DNA from 2 places in the Yoonia sp. MH D7 genome. Region 2 is predicted to be linked to the other one. Evidence: riboswitches for the same ligand, from Rfam matches in the RefSeq annotation. Region 2 holds a riboswitch; the other holds the start of a gene.
The links. A riboswitch is a leader RNA that binds a small molecule or an ion and turns the genes downstream of it on or off. The one in region 2 is predicted to bind thiamine pyrophosphate.

Region 1 (7,632 bases), 2.9 Mb from region 2:
ACTATGCGCTTCGATAGCGTGGCATGTCGCGTTAATCTGCTGATCAGTCAATCCAAAACCAGCCAACGCAGGGCGCGCGGCCTGCGCCGATAACCTAGAGGCGCGCGTCCGCTCCGGGCTATCTTTCGGCACTGAAACCAAATCATGCAAGTAACATGACGCCAAAAGGACTGCCATATCACAGGGCTCCTCGCCGCCCGAAATGACCTTCGCATTCGCCCAGACCCGATCTGTATGCGACACATCGTGCGCCGCATCTCCACTCCCATTTGCATTCAGATATGCTCGTAGAGCAGTGCGTAGCATCATCCGATTTTACCCCTGACGCCACCTGTTTGGCCGCGATCTAACAGCAGGTGATCAAGAATCACACAGGCCATCATCGCTTCCCCAACAGGTACAGCACGGATGCCGACACACGGATCATGACGGCCCTTTGTGATAACTTCCATCGGTGATCCGTCCATGCGGATCGACTTGCGAGGGCTCAAGATCGAAGACGTCGGTTTGACCGCAAAACGCACTACAATATCTTGGCCCGTGCTGATCCCGCCCAGAATACCGCCAGCGTGGTTGCTGGAGTACTTGGGATGCCCGTCGTTCCCCATGAAAATCTCGTCAGCATTATCGCGGCCCGTCAGAGATGCCGCATTCATACCTTCGCCAATTTCGACACCTTTCACAGCATTGATCGACATCATAGCGGCCGCCAGATCAGTGTCTAACTTGCCATAAACTGGGGCACCGATGCCCGCAGGCACGCCGCGTGCAACAACCTCGATTATTGCCCCGACAGAGTTGTGATCATCTTTCCGAAGCCATGCCAAATAGTTATTCCACTCCGCCGCAGCGTCAGCATCAGGGCAAAAGAAATCATTGCGATCAATCTCGTCCCAATCAACTTTGGCGTGGTCAATTTTCTTTGACCCCATCTGGGTCATGTAGCCTCTGATCTGAACATTTGGCGCCATGGCGGCAATCGCCTCGCGTGCCACACCGCCCGCCGCAACGCGCGCTGCGGTTTCACGAGCTGACGAACGACCACCGCCACGATAATCGCGCACACCATATTTTTGGTGATAGGTAATATCTGCATGACCAGGACGAAACGTATTCGCGATATCACCATAGTCCTTGGATCGTTGGTCGGTGTTGCGGATCATTAACTGAATAGGCGTTCCAGTCGTGACACCTTCAAACACGCCTGACAGAATCTCGACCTCATCAGCCTCTTGGCGCTGGGTCGTATTCTTATTCAGGCCGGGGCGGCGCTTGTTCAACCATTGCTGGATCATACTCGCATCAATCGGCACGTTCGGCGGACATCCGTCAATCGTCGCACCCAATGCTGGCCCGTGGCTTTCGCCCCAAGTAGTGAACCGGAAAAAATGGCCAAATGTGTTCATCGACATGGGAATGCTCCTTTGTATTCGCGATACGGTAAAGTTGCTCCTTGGAAAAGCCCAGCAATCTAACGCACAGCACAATTGTGGCTATTTTCCCTCGACATCGACACCCACTTGCCAATCCGACACATTCATCCTACCAAAGTGACACCTCGGGGGGCCATTTTGGCTGAGATGCGCAAGCGGACCCGTTGAACCTGAACCGGTTAAGACCGGCGGAGGGAAGGTCTGGCAATCATGCTGTCCCCCAATCCGCTCGTCGCATTTGGAGGATACGATGGAAAAACCAATCATTCTGACAGCTGCTGCGGCATTTGCTTTGGCAACACCTGCCTTAGCTGAAATGCCAGTGCTGACTGTCTTAACATATGACAGCTTTACGAGCGAGTGGGGTCCTGGTCCCGCGATAGAGGTCGCATTTGAAGAAATCTGCGCCTGTGACCTGCAATTTGTGGGTGCAGGTGATGGTGCTGCCTTGCTGGCACGCTTGCAACTGGAAGGGCCACGCACAGATGCAGATATTGTGTTGGGTTTGGATACAAACCTGACCGCAAGCGCGCGCGAAACCAATCTATTTGGGCCACACGGTGTGACCGCGGAGTTCAACTTGCCAGTCGCTTGGGATGACGCAGAGTTTTTACCGTTTGACTGGGGCTACTTCGCCTTTGTTGGCAACAAGGGAGAGACGGCACCAACGTCTTTGCGGGCGCTTGCAGACAGCGACGTCAAGGTGGTCATTCAAGACCCGCGTTCCTCGACTCCGGGCCTTGGCCTTTTGATGTGGGTGCAGGCTGCCTACGGCGATGATGCGCTCGCGCTTTGGGCAGATCTTGCTGATAACATTGTCACTGTGACCCCCGGCTGGTCTGAGGCTTATGGACTTTTCTTGCAGGGAGAGGCGGATGGGGTTTTGTCTTACACAACATCGCCCGCTTACCATCTGATTGCGGAAGATGACGGCAGTAAAGTTGCGTGGCTCTTTGACGAAGGGCACTACATACAAGTCGAAGTCGCAGCTAAACTAGCAGGCACAGACCAACCGGAATTAGCAGATCAATTCATGGCATTCATGGTGTCCGACGCGTTTCAATCGATCATTCCAACAACCAATTGGATGTACCCGGCTGTTATGCCGGCAGACGGTTTGCATGACGGTTTTGATGATTTGGTGACGCCTTCCAAATCACTGCTCTTCTCGTCCGAGGATGCATTGGCTTTGCGCGCAGAGGCACTGGACAAATGGCGCACAGCCCTTTCTCAATAACGCCGCGCTGGCCCGGTGGCATTGCTGCCGGGCTTGTGCTTGCGTTGACGTTGGGAACGCTGGGGGCCGTGCTGTTTCGTGCTGACCTGACATCTGGTCTAGGTGCGGCTGACTGGTCTGCCATCCGCTTTACAATCAGTCAGGCATTCGTCTCGGCTGCCCTGAGCTGCCTGCTGGCCGTTCCTGTGGCGCGGGCATTGGCGCGTCGCACTTTTTTGGGGCGATCTTTGCTGATCACGTTGTTGGGCGCGCCTTTCTTATTGCCTGTCGTGGTGGCTGTTCTTGGTATTTTAGCCGTGTTTGGGCGTGGCGGGATCGTGAACTCTTTGCTTGGTTGGGCCGGAATTCCGCTGATTAACATCTATGGTTTTCATGGGGTCGTGCTGGCGCATGTGTTTTTCAATTTGCCGCTGGTCACACGACTTATTCTCCAATCGTGGCTCTCGATCCCGTCAGAGCGGTTCCGGCTTGCGGCCAGTCTTGGCGCACCCGTGGGGACCCTGATTGAGCGACCGATGTTGCGCTCGGTGCTTCCCAGCGCGTTCCTCGTGGTATTCCTGATTTGCCTGACCAGTTTTGCCGTAGCGCTTACTTTAGGTGGCGGGCCACAAGCGACGACGGTGGAGTTGGCCATCTATCAGGCGCTGCGGTTTGATTTTGACCTTGGACGGGCGGGATTGCTGGCAGCCGTGCAGTTCGGGATCTGTGCAGGCGCGGCGATTCTGGCATGGAAATTCAGTATCGCTGATATGTCAGGGGCAGGGCTGGATCGCAGCGTGCGGCGATGGGATGGAAGCCCTGTGCATGACGGAATTTACATTAGCCTCGCAGTTTTATTCCTGATCCTCCCACTCGGCATGGTCATATGGCGCGGATTGCCGGGGTTGGCCGAGCTGCCACCAGAGATATGGCGTGCGGCCTGGCGGTCGATTCTCGTCGCAATAGCATCGGCGACGATCTGCATGGTGCTGACACTGGTACTTGCGCTGCGTGGCGGGCGGATGGTCGCAATGGTCGGGGTGCTGCCGCTTGCGGCATCGTCATTGGTTATTGGCACGGGCTTGTTTCTGATGATCTACCCATTCGCTAACCCCGCAAAGCTTGCACTTGCGGTGACCGCAGTCACAAACGCAACCTTGGCGCTGCCTTTTGCGCTTCGAGCTGTGAGCCCTGCTGCCATGAAAGTTGAGGCAGATTTCGGCAGGCTCGGTGCGTCGCTCGGGTTGCACCCATCGGTTTGGATTATACGCATTATGCTACCACGATTGCGCGCACCGATCGGATTTGGCGCAGGATTGGCGGCGGCACTTTCTATGGGTGATCTTGGAGTGATCACACTTTTTGCAGGGGACGCCCAAGAAACCCTTCCACTGGCGATGTATAGGTTGATGGGAGCATATAAAATGGACGCAGCAGCCGGAGCAGCCCTTTTGTTGCTATCGCTTAGCCTTGGATTATTCTGGATCTGCGATAAAGGAGGACGCGGCAATGTTGACATTTGATCAGCTTGAATTGGTGCAAGGCGAATTTCGACTGCGGGCCGATATTGTAATCAAGCCAGCGACGATCACAGCACTGATGGGCCCGTCCGGAGCGGGAAAATCTACGTTTCTTTCTGCAATCGCGGGTTTCTTGCTTGTAGATTCCGGGGAAATAGTTTTTAATGAAACCCGTATAGATGCCCTAGCCGTGGCAAAGCGGCCTGTTAGTATTTTATTCCAAGATAACAATCTTTTCCCACATCTCACAATCGCTGATAATGTTGGTCTGGGTCTGCGCGCGACCCTGAAACTGAAAGCAGCTGAACGAAAACATGTTGAGGATGTGCTCGCAGATGTCGGGCTTTCAGGGCTAGGTGGACGTAAACCCGCTGGGCTTTCAGGTGGGCAGCAAAGCCGTGCCGCACTGGCGAGGATACTGCTTGCAGGGCGACCTATCGTGCTGCTGGACGAGCCGTTTGCGGCACTTGGGCCGCGGTTGAAAGAAGAAATGCTGGATTTGGTGAAATCGCGACTGGCGGGTCGCGCGGTGATTATGGTGACACATGACCCAGCAGACACAAAACGCATTGCTGATAATGTCTGTGTTGTCGCTGACGGGCTCGTATTTGCACCTGTAAATACAGTTGATATTTTCGCCAATCCTCCGCCGGCCCTGCGCGACTATCTCGGAGAAATGGGTTAAAACCCATCCCACCACAAACGCAAAAGGCCCGCCAAATTGGCGGGCCTTTGTAACAGTCTAGGCAATCTTAGTCTTCGTGCTTATGCTTGTGTGGCGCCCACAACCGCTTGTTTGTGAGATACAAAAGCACGGACAAAAGAGACAAGAACAGAACGCCGGTCAAACCAGCTTGTTTGCGTGCCATCATTTTTGGTTCAGCCGCCCACATCAAGAATGCAGCAACATCTTCTGCTTCATTTTCAATTGAGTTGGAATGACCATCGTCAAAGTCCAGATCTTCGCCGTAAAGCGGCTGTGCCATCGCGATCCAAGAGCCGGGTACCATATGATGACCCTCCTCGTCGATGCACTCTTCGGGAAAGCCGCCGGCTGCAAATGCCGCGTTATACGAGCCTTCAAAATCTTCAGGCGCGCACGCAGGCGGTTCTTCGTAGCCGATCATGAGCGATGCAATATATTCAGCTCCGCCCATCCCGTTAAACAACTGGCTTAGTCCTGTTCCATATGGGCCATGAAAGCCTGCGCGCGCTTTCGCCATCAAAGACAGGTCAGGTGCGGCTTCAAGTCCCGAACCCGGGAATTTATCCGCAGGAGTAGCATTGCGGAAATCGCCATTGCCATCGTCAAGTGCTGGGTCAAAGACCTCTAAACCGTCTGCATAGGCGCGCATCTGGTCTTCGGGTAGCGCAGGGCCGCCTTCGTCATGAAGGTTGCGAAATGCGACCAGTTCCAAACCGTGACATGCACTGCAAACCTCGGTGTAGATTTTCAGGCCACGTTGTAGCTGGTTTTGATCAAAGGAGCCGAACGGGCCTTCGAAAGAGAAATCGAAGTCGACGAGGTGCACTTCGGATTCAGCAACCGCAGTGCTGGCGGAAACCGCCAGAACAGTTGCTAGGGTGAGTTTACGGAACATCTTCATTTGTCCTTTCCTCACTCGGCCGGTTTGACGGTTGAGCCGTCAGTTTTTGGACCGTAGTGCGCGTTGAAATCATCTTCGATTGTTGCTGGCGGTGTCAGCGGCTTCTCGATCACACCCAAAAGCGGAAGGATGACAAGGAAGTATGCAAACCAATATGTTGCGCCAAGCAAAGAAATGTACGGGTAGATACCATCCGTTGGCATCGCGCCGACCCACATAAGCACAACAAAGTCGACTGACAGTAGGGCGAACCACCACTTGAACATCGGACGGAACCGACCAGAGCGAACCGATGATGTGTCCAACCAAGGTGCCAGTGCCATCACAAAGATAGCGCCAAACATCGCCAACACACCAAAGAACTTGGCATCAATAATGCCGAAGCTGAGGAAGTTAACGATCTGAACAACCCAGACGTCAGCGGTGAAGGCCCGCAAGATCGCGTAGAATGGCAGGAAGTACCATTCTGGAACGATGTGCGATGGGGTGACCAGCGCGTTTGCCGGAGTATAGTTGTCAGGATGACCAAGGTAGTTCGGCATGAAGCCGACAACCGCCATAAAGATAGCCAGGATAACAGCTAAGGCGAACAGGTCTTTGATCACAAAGTAGGGCCAGAAAGGCAGTGTGTCTTTTTTGGCTTCATCAACACTGCCGCGACGCACTTCAACACCAGTCGGGTTGTTGTTGCCTGTGTGGTGGAACGCCCAGATGTGCACGATCACAAGACCAGCAATGACGAACGGCAGTAAATAGTGCAGCGAGAAGAATCTGTTCAATGCAGGTTGGCCAACGGCGCCCGCACCAAGCAACCAAGTCTGAAGCGATTCACCGATGAATGGTATCGCGCCAAATAGACCTGTAATAACGGCCGTCCCGTGGAAGGACATCTGCCCCCATGGAAGAACATAACCCAAGAAACCAGCAGCCATCATGAGAACATAAATCAACATGCCGATGATCCAAGTAATCTCGCGTGGCGCTTTATAAGAGCCATAGTAAAGGCCGCGGAACATGTGAACATAAACAGCAAAGAAGAACAGTGATGCGCCATTCATGTGGAAATAGCGCAGCATATGCCCGCCATTAACGTCACGCATGATGTGTTCAACAGAGGTGAACGCCATATCAACGTGCGGCGTGTAGTGCATGACCAGCACGATACCTGTCGCAATCTGCAAAACAAGTGTGAAAGCAAGGACAATGCCCCAGATCCACATCCAGTTAAGGTTTTTCGGGGTCGGGGCGGTTAGCGTGCTGTAAAGCAGGCTGATGATCGGAAGACGGGATTCAACACCTTTGGTGAAGTTCGACTTCGGCTCATAATGGTCGTGGGGAATACCAGACATATTCTGCTCTCCTTAACCGAGTTGAATTGTTGTTTCGTCCACGAAGGACGCAACAGGAATGAGAAGGTTGCGCGGTGCAGGGCCTTTGCGAATACGACCGGATGTGTCGTAGTGTGAACCGTGACATGGGCAGAACCAACCGCCAAAATCACCGGATTCACCTAAAGGTACACAGCCAAGGTGCGTGCAAATGCCCATCTGAACCAACCAGACACCGTCCTCGGACAGGGCGCGGTTTTCATCAGATGCATCCGCACCGACAACAGCGTTTTCATTCTCTGCACGTTGATCGGGCAACTCGGACATATCAACGGCGCGAGCGGCTGCGATTTCGTCCTCTGTGCGGGCGCGGATAAATACCGGCTTACCCTGCCACAGCACGGTTAGCTGTGTTCCCGGGTCAATAGCGCTGACGTCAACGCGGATAGAAGCCAACGCTAGGACATCCGCGGATGGATTCATTTGGTTTACGAGGGGCCAAACAGCCGCGCCTGTAACTACTGCACC
Region 2 (7,632 bases):
GCCTTGGGTTGGCCGATGTCCTGCATCCGGTACAGCGGCTGACGGTGCAGATTGCTCTCGCCCACGGTGTCGCCGTCAATCACCGTGATTGTGCCCACACCGGCCCCCACAAGATATTGCAGCACCGGCACGCCGAGCCCGCCGGCTCCGAGCACCAGAACATGGGCACCGCGAAAGCAATCCTGTCCTTCGGGACCCACGTCAGGCAATACAATCTGACGGGCATAGCGGTTCATTGCGTTACCTCAAGCCATGCGCGGAGGCGGGCGTCAGGATCAGGGTTCAGCGTGATATCCGTCACGGCGGCCACCGTGTCGGCCCCCGCGTCAAAGGCTCCGGGCGCGCGTTCGACTGACATGCCGCCGATGGCGCATAGTGGAATATCCCCGATTACGGCTTTCCATTCGGTCAATCGGTGAAGACCTTGCTCGGTCCATTTCATTTTCTTTAGGATGGTCGGATAGACTGGCCCTAGGGCGATATAGTTAGGGTTTAGTGCCAGTGCGCGGTCCAGCTCTGCGCGGTCATGCGTCGAAATTCCCAATTTCAGACCAGCGCGGCGTATAGCTGTCAAATCAGCGCTATCCAGATCCTCTTGCCCCAGATGCAACCAGTCGGCCCCCAGCTCCATCGCGAGTTGCCAATGATCATTGACCACCAGCGTCGCGCCATAGCGGCGGCACAGGGCTAGCGCAGCGGTGATTTCTTGACGTAGCTCCGGCTCTGGCTGCTCCTTGATACGCAGTTGCACCAGTCGCACGCCCAACTTGACGGCTCTGCCGACCCAGTCCGCACTGTCAAATACAGGGTAAAAGCGGGGTAAGTTCATAGCCATGCCTTTCCAATCAAAGGGGTGGAGGGGACCGCCATGTCACGTTGACCCATCGGACCTGATACAGCCGCCAAGGCACCCGCCTGCGCCGCCAATGCAAAGGCGCGGGCCATTTCGGCGGGGTCGTTGGCCTCTGCAACCGCAGTGTTGAGCAGGATAGCGTCAAACCCCAATTCCATCGCCTGAGCGGCGTGACTAGGAAGGCCAAGTCCTGCGTCAATTACCATCGGGATATCGGGAAATGCTGCGCGCAGCGTGCGCAAGCCGTGGATGTTGTTCAGGCCCATCCCCGATCCGATAGGCGCGCCCCAGGGCATCAGCACACGGCAGCCCGCATCAATCAATTTGGCCGCCAGAACTTGGTCTTCGGTGGTGTAGGGGAACACCTTGAAACCGTCGGCGCATAATGCCTCTGCCGCCTCCAACAATCCGAACGGATCAGGTTGCAAAGTGTCGGCATGGCCGATCACCTCAAGTTTAATCCAGTCGGTCTGGAAATACTCCCGCGCCATTTGTGCCGTGGTGATCGCCTCGCGAGCGGAATGACATCCGGCGGTGTTGGGTAAGAGGTGTACGCCAAGTCCGCGCACCATATCCCAGAACGCTTGCCCTGCGCCGCGCTGGCGCCGTAGCGATACCGTTGCAACCGACGCGCCGCTGCTGCGGAACGCCGCTTCCATCACGGTGGGCGAGGGATAGCGCGCAGAGCCCAACATCATGGGGGTTGTCAGTGCCACGCCATAGAAATCACGCATGGTTCACCCCCCCTGCATTGCGGTCAAAACCTCAAGCTGGTCGCCAGATGAAAGCGGTGTGCCATCGCGCGCAGCTGAGGGAATAAAAGTGCCGTTAAGGGCGGTCGCCACCCGCGCGTCGCCCCAGCCCAATTCGACCAACGCGGTATCCAGATGCGTAGCAGTCACTTCGTGCTGGTCGCCGTTTACCTCAATCTTCATGGATCAAATCCCCCATATTGCCTGTTAAAAGAAACTCTGCCGCCTGTTCTGCCAATGCGGGAGCCATCAGAAATCCGTGTCGGAACAGTCCGTTAAGATGCAAAATACGCCCTCGCCGAATGATGCGCGGCACATGATCGGGAAAGGCGGGGCGCAGGTCCGCTCCTGTTTCGACGATCTCGGCCTCGGCAAAGCGCGGGTCGAGCGCATAGGCGACTGACAGCAGTTCCAAAGCCGAGCGGACGGTCACGGGGCCGCGCGCTGCACTTTCGATTTGTGTTGCGCCCAGCATGAACAAGCCCCCCTTGCGGGGCACGACATAAAGCGGATGGCGTGGATGCAGCAGGCGGATGGGCCGCGACAAGGTGATCTCGTCCGAGCGCAGAATGATCATTTCACCGCGCACCCCGCGCAGGCCGGGCAGATCACCCTGTGCAGCTAAACCACGACAGTCGATCACGGGCCCTTCCAGATCGTCGGGCGTGACTGTGCCAGTTTCGACACTTACGCCTGATGTGGTGAGCATGTGTGTCAGGTCTGACAACGCCTGTCGCGGGTCCAGATGCGCCTCTTGCTCAAAGAACAGACCGCGCCGGTGGAGCCCTTCAAGGTCAGGCTCAAGCGCGGAAATTGCCTCGCTGTCGCAGGTGATGTGCCCGTGGGTGCGCGCGGCAAAACGGTCCAGTTCGGCGTGGTCACGCGCAGGTGTCAGCACCAATGTGCCTTGGGCGGTGACGCGGGTGACTTCCTGCCACAGGGCTGCTGCCTTGCGTCCATATGTGATCACGGGCAGCTCCGAAGTCGCGCCTTCGCACTCCGCAGCCAGCATACCGCCCGCCCACCACGAACACCCATGCGGCCCCGGCAAGCCGGTGCGATCGATGACACGCGGGCGTAGGCCACGCTTTAGACAGGAATGCGCGGCCCAAAGACCTGCAACGCCTGCGCCAATAATCGTGACATCACTCATCGCGCCACACCGCGTGGAAATGGTGGACGGGGCCGTTGCCGCTACCGATGTTCAGCTGGTCTGCGGCTGCTATAGCGTTCTGCAGATAGGCATGAGCGGCCTGCACTGCCTCGGGCAACAGCATGCCGCGGGCCAACTTTGCCGCAATGGCTGCTGACAGCGTACATCCGGTGCCGTGGGTGTTGTGCGTCGGATGGCGCGGCGCAGACAGTCGCAGCACATCTTGCGCGGTGATCAATAGATCAACGCATTCAGTGCCAGACGCGTGTCCACCTTTCATCAAAACGGCACGCGGCCCTAATGCCAGCAGGGCGCGGCCTTGCTCAAGCATCTCGGCCTCACTCGCGGCCTCCGGTGCGTCTAGCAACTGTGCAGCTTCTGGTAAGTTGGGGGTCACAAGGTCTGCCAGTGGCAACATCCGTGTGCGCAGTGCCACAACTGCAGCATCCGCCAACAACACGTCGCCCGATTTAGCCACCATCACCGGATCGAGCACCACCGGGACCGCGCAGCGCACCAAACCGTTTGCGACCGCGTTTATCGTTTCGGCGCTGCCCAACATGCCAACTTTGATCGCGTTGATCGTCAGATCGTCAAAGACAGCATCCATCTGGGCGCGGACCATTGCAGGGGTGAGTATCTCCACCGCCATCACCGCACGGGTGTTCTGCGCGGTGATCGCGGTTATGACGCTAGCACCATAAACGCCCAATGCGCTGAATGTTTTGAGATCAGCCTGAATCCCCGCGCCACCGCCACTGTCGGATCCTGCAATCGTCAACGCTTGAAAAACCATAGATAGCCCCATTCAAAAAAAGGGCCAAAGCATAGAAAAACGGAGGGTATACGGCTGTAAGGGTTCACAGCTTTTTCTCCGTTCCCTACGCCGGAATGACCCGGATCAGGTTCGATGGGTCAGCTTTCGCCTCTCAGCCATAATGGCACCCCAACGGATGACTAAGAGCTAGCTGCGAATCTAAACTATGTCAAATCGGGTGGCGGGAGTAACTGTGAGTTGCGATGGATTACTGCTGTGGTTAACCTAAATGAGACAATGCAGATCAGGTAGGTCACGGCGGTTGCGTTCGCTTGCAGCCGACAACCTATAAATACAATCAACAGGTTAACAGGTCCTCTCGGGTGGTTTTTTGCGTTCCAGAAAAAACGGCGCTACGGTGGTGCAACGTTTTGAACGCACTGCGGAACCCATGAAAAGTGAAATGGGAGCCCAACATGAAACTGTAGTTGCTGATCAGCGTAGATGAGGGCGGATTGCGGACTTTCGCCTCAAGTGCAAAACTTAGATTTACCTTTAGAAAAGCAGACGTGCGACGTTGCCACGCTTTATAAACGAAACGTGGCTCACTAGAACGCAGCGCGAGAATAGAATACGCGGCAAGCCAAGCTAAGATGGGCCGAGCTGCAGTCTTTCCATCAGAGCGATCAGGTACGAGGGTAATATCTGGGGCAGGCTTTCGCGGAGTGAATCGTAGCCTTTCCGAAAGCCAGTCAAAACACGCAGGTTTCACTAAAGTTGAACAAACCTGACGATAAAGTGCGATTCGAAAGCGTCTCCAACATGCGCAGCCATGTCAGGTGCGTTGTGGAGCTTGGCAGTTTGCCGTCACGCGAAATGTCAGACGGAATGCCCCACTTGATCATAAACATCTCTGGCGTGTGACCTTAATCCCTATTGTTTGAAAAATCCGATGACAACGCACTTTAGGTTGTTTGAGGGTTTTGAAACTACTACAGGTTGAAATCAGCAATATTTTGTGACCTCACTTGAAATTCCGCGACTAGGGTGTGTCAGTCCACTATTAAAAATTTAACCTTCGATACCCGCAACGACATCGAATTTAACATGGCAGCTGCGACTGGTCCAATGCTCACTGGATAGGGTCGAGCTGATTGTATCAGGTGCCGGGTTAATTGTGAAAATACCTGTATCGGGTGGCCCTCTGCTTTCTACCACACATGAGTCGTACGCATGTTCCAGCGAACCCTCGTGCCATACAGCACTAACACTCGCCGCCGGCGATCCAACCCATTTGCGGCCAAGCACGTGTTTTTCCAAATCACTTCGACGGAAATCCAGACCCTCTCTGTATAATACTCGACCCCAGCATTTAGGGGCAGAAAGAACATGAGGCAAATATGAACACGACTTTTTCTAAAAACCTGATCCTCGGATTCACATTTACTGCTCTCGTCCTCCCAATGGCGGCAATCGCGCAAAGCGGTCCACCTCCAGGCCTTCCCGTCGTAGACATTGCCGCCGCACTTGGCGTCTCCGAGGCAGCGCTGAAGTCCTGTATGCCAGAGCCCACCCAGGGTGCGCGCCCGGAACGGCCAGATGTGGCAGCAATCACATTTTGTCTGCGAACGGAAAATCCAGCGATCACGCAGGACTTTGTTGGTCAGACGCTGGAAAATTTTGCGCCTGCGCAAGCACGACCATCAAACTAAGCGACGTGATCAAACACGCACAGGCCACGAATTAAAGGCGACCCAACTCATGCAGTCGAACACGCACACCATCCCAAGCCTCACCAGAAGGCGCATGCTACTTGGCTTGACTGCCGCCTCTGTACTTCCAGCCTGCGCGAGTCAACCAACCGACGTCGTTGCCACAGTATCGTCGCCTCCCGTGGCGGATCCCCTCGTCGGCTTTCGCTTCTTTGCCGATGCCGATGTGGTGACTTGGGCGCAACACCTGAACCTATCGCGCCTTACAGAAAAGCCTCAAATACTGGCGCTATCTGGTGGCGGCGAAGACGGAGCCTTCGGCGCTGGCGCTCTTTCAGGTTGGTCCAAAACGGGAAAACGGCCTGATTTCGACATTGTAACCGGGGTCTCGACAGGTGCGCTAATTGCGCCAATGGCCTTTGCCGGAGCGGAAGGCGATGATGCGTTACAGCATATGTTTCTCGACAATGACGCCAGCGACCTTATGAAGGTGCGTTGGTTTTCGGCCGTCACAGGCGATAGCGTTTACGATACCGAACCCCTTGCAGATCTGATCGCATTTTATGCCCCTAACAGGTTTTTGGATAGGGTTGGCCAAAAGCATGCTGCTGGTGGCAGGCTCTTTGTGGTCACAGCGAACTTAGGAAACTCGGAGGCTGTCGTTTGGAACATGGGGGCCATTGCACAGGCCAGACAATACGATCTGTTCCGCGCCGTGATCCGTGCGTCAGGTGCCCTGCCTGGGCTGTTCCCACCTGTCAAAATCAGCTTCGCAGCGGGGGAAGGAACCACTACAGAAACACATGTTGATGGCGGCGTGCAAATGCAGTTTCTGGCAACACCCCCAGCCGCCTTTACGGTCAACTCGGATGCGGCGCGCGACGGGCATGCCTATGTGATCGTGAACAATACCCTCGATCCCGCACCGCAAGAGAGTTCGGACACGGTGCTGGGGATTTCACAGCAGGCGATGACGGCGATGGTCCGCTCTAACGCGGCCTCGTCGGTTAATATCGCACGCCTTCTTGCGCAAAGCCATGGACTTGGTTTTTCAGTCACCAGCGTGAGTACCGACAGTGGCATCATTTACGAGCCAAGTGACCGGTTTTCAGCCACCTATATGGCCGCGATGTATGCGCATGGCCAAGAGCGCGCTTTGTCCGGTTTATTGTGGGGTGGTTAAGGCGACGCGCGGCCAGATAAGTGGAGTACTTCTCGCATAAGGCAGGCGGCAATACTCTACATCTTATACATAGCGGACACGGTCCGTGCCGGACATCCAGGCTGCTTGGCGCGATACGGTAGTGCTAATCGTCGAACGGATCAGTGCGACGGAAACCGATGTATTGGCACGTATATGAGTTAGGTGCCGGCCTTGGTGGTCGCTCGCCTAGCACCAACACCTTATCGACAGGAAAAGACACTGCATGACCCCGATTGTCGAAAAGCGTCGGTGAGCTTCTAAACGTGCATTAACGCCACGGATCACTCCCAATCAAGTTCGATGGTTGCCCAATGAACCATTCAAAAACACACCAAAGGGTCAATAAAAATGACATATTTACGCAACGCCGCCATCATGTCGGCGCTTTTGGCATCGCCGTTGCCTGCATTTGCACACCACGGTAGCGGCGGGCAGTTTGACACCAGCACAACAATTGAGCTTTCAGGTGAAATTACGCGTGTCCGCCTCGTGAATCCGCACGCCTACGTGTATTTCGATTCAACGGATGCCAACGGCGAGGTCCTGAACCTGCGGTGCGAATTGCAATCAGGTTCTTTGCTCAAGCGTAACGGATGGACCACCGATATGTTTGAAATCGGCAATAAAATTTCGATTACTGGTTCACCTGATCGCACAGATCCGACCACTTGCTATATGAGCGAGATCACATTTGAAAATGGCGTTGTGGCTTCGCGCCACAGCACCTTTGACGATAGCGGTGTGATTGAGCTAGAGCACCGCCAAACAGAGCGTACTGCCCGGCAGGCGATTGCAAAGCAATCTGCCGAGAGGGGGACAGCAATCATAAGTTCAACATTGCGCCAAACCTGCTGGATCGTAACTTCACGGCTGATCAACCAAACCAGAAATGGGCCGGTGACATCACGTATATCCGGACGCGCGAAGGATGGCTGTATCTCGCTGTAATACTGGACCTGCATTCAAGGCGCGTGATCGGTTGGGCGGTGAGCAACAGGATGAAGCGGGACCTGGCGATCCGGGCATTGAACATGGCCATCGCCTTCCGAGCGCCGCCAAAGGGCTGCATCCATCACACGGATCGCGGGTCGCAATACTGTTCGCACGACTATCAAAAAATCCTGAGACAGCACGGCTTCAAAGTGTCCATGAGTGGAAAGGGAAATTGCTATGACTGTGAGTATGGTATTGCGGCTTGATG

Region 1: linked by a shared signal. The riboswitch ahead of thiB (thiamine ABC transporter substrate binding subunit) and the one ahead of thiD (bifunctional hydroxymethylpyrimidine kinase/phosphomethylpyrimidine kinase) in region 2 are both predicted to bind thiamine pyrophosphate.

Annotation. Positions count from the first base shown of each region.
Region 1 covers NZ_JBTJCF010000001.1:2,987,113-2,994,744, forward strand. Annotated here, with positions in the region: gene ACXLHR_RS14840 (HD domain-containing protein) at 1-243, opposite strand, end outside; gene aroC (chorismate synthase) at 306-1,412, opposite strand; TPP riboswitch at 1,550-1,647, shown strand; gene thiB (thiamine ABC transporter substrate binding subunit) at 1,684-2,670, shown strand; gene ACXLHR_RS14855 (thiamine/thiamine pyrophosphate ABC transporter permease ThiP) at 2,646-4,172, shown strand; gene ACXLHR_RS14860 (thiamine ABC transporter ATP-binding protein) at 4,159-4,854, shown strand; gene ACXLHR_RS14865 (cytochrome c1) at 4,922-5,776, opposite strand; gene ACXLHR_RS14870 (cytochrome b) at 5,788-7,125, opposite strand; gene petA (ubiquinol-cytochrome c reductase iron-sulfur subunit) at 7,138-7,632, opposite strand, start outside.
Region 2 covers NZ_JBTJCF010000001.1:136,497-144,128, forward strand. Annotated here, with positions in the region: gene ACXLHR_RS00645 (ThiF family adenylyltransferase) at 1-236, opposite strand, end outside; gene ACXLHR_RS00650 (thiamine phosphate synthase) at 233-829, opposite strand; gene ACXLHR_RS00655 (thiazole synthase) at 826-1,587, opposite strand; gene thiS (sulfur carrier protein ThiS) at 1,591-1,788, opposite strand; gene ACXLHR_RS00665 (FAD-dependent oxidoreductase) at 1,778-2,758, opposite strand; gene thiD (bifunctional hydroxymethylpyrimidine kinase/phosphomethylpyrimidine kinase) at 2,751-3,554, opposite strand; TPP riboswitch at 3,620-3,717, opposite strand; gene ACXLHR_RS00675 (glyoxalase superfamily protein) at 4,245-4,439, shown strand; gene ACXLHR_RS00680 (hypothetical protein) at 4,916-5,227, shown strand; gene ACXLHR_RS00685 (patatin-like phospholipase family protein) at 5,409-6,410, shown strand; partial or broken gene ACXLHR_RS00690 (DUF6152 family protein) at 6,807-7,076, shown strand; partial or broken gene ACXLHR_RS00695 (IS3 family transposase) at 7,247-7,606, shown strand.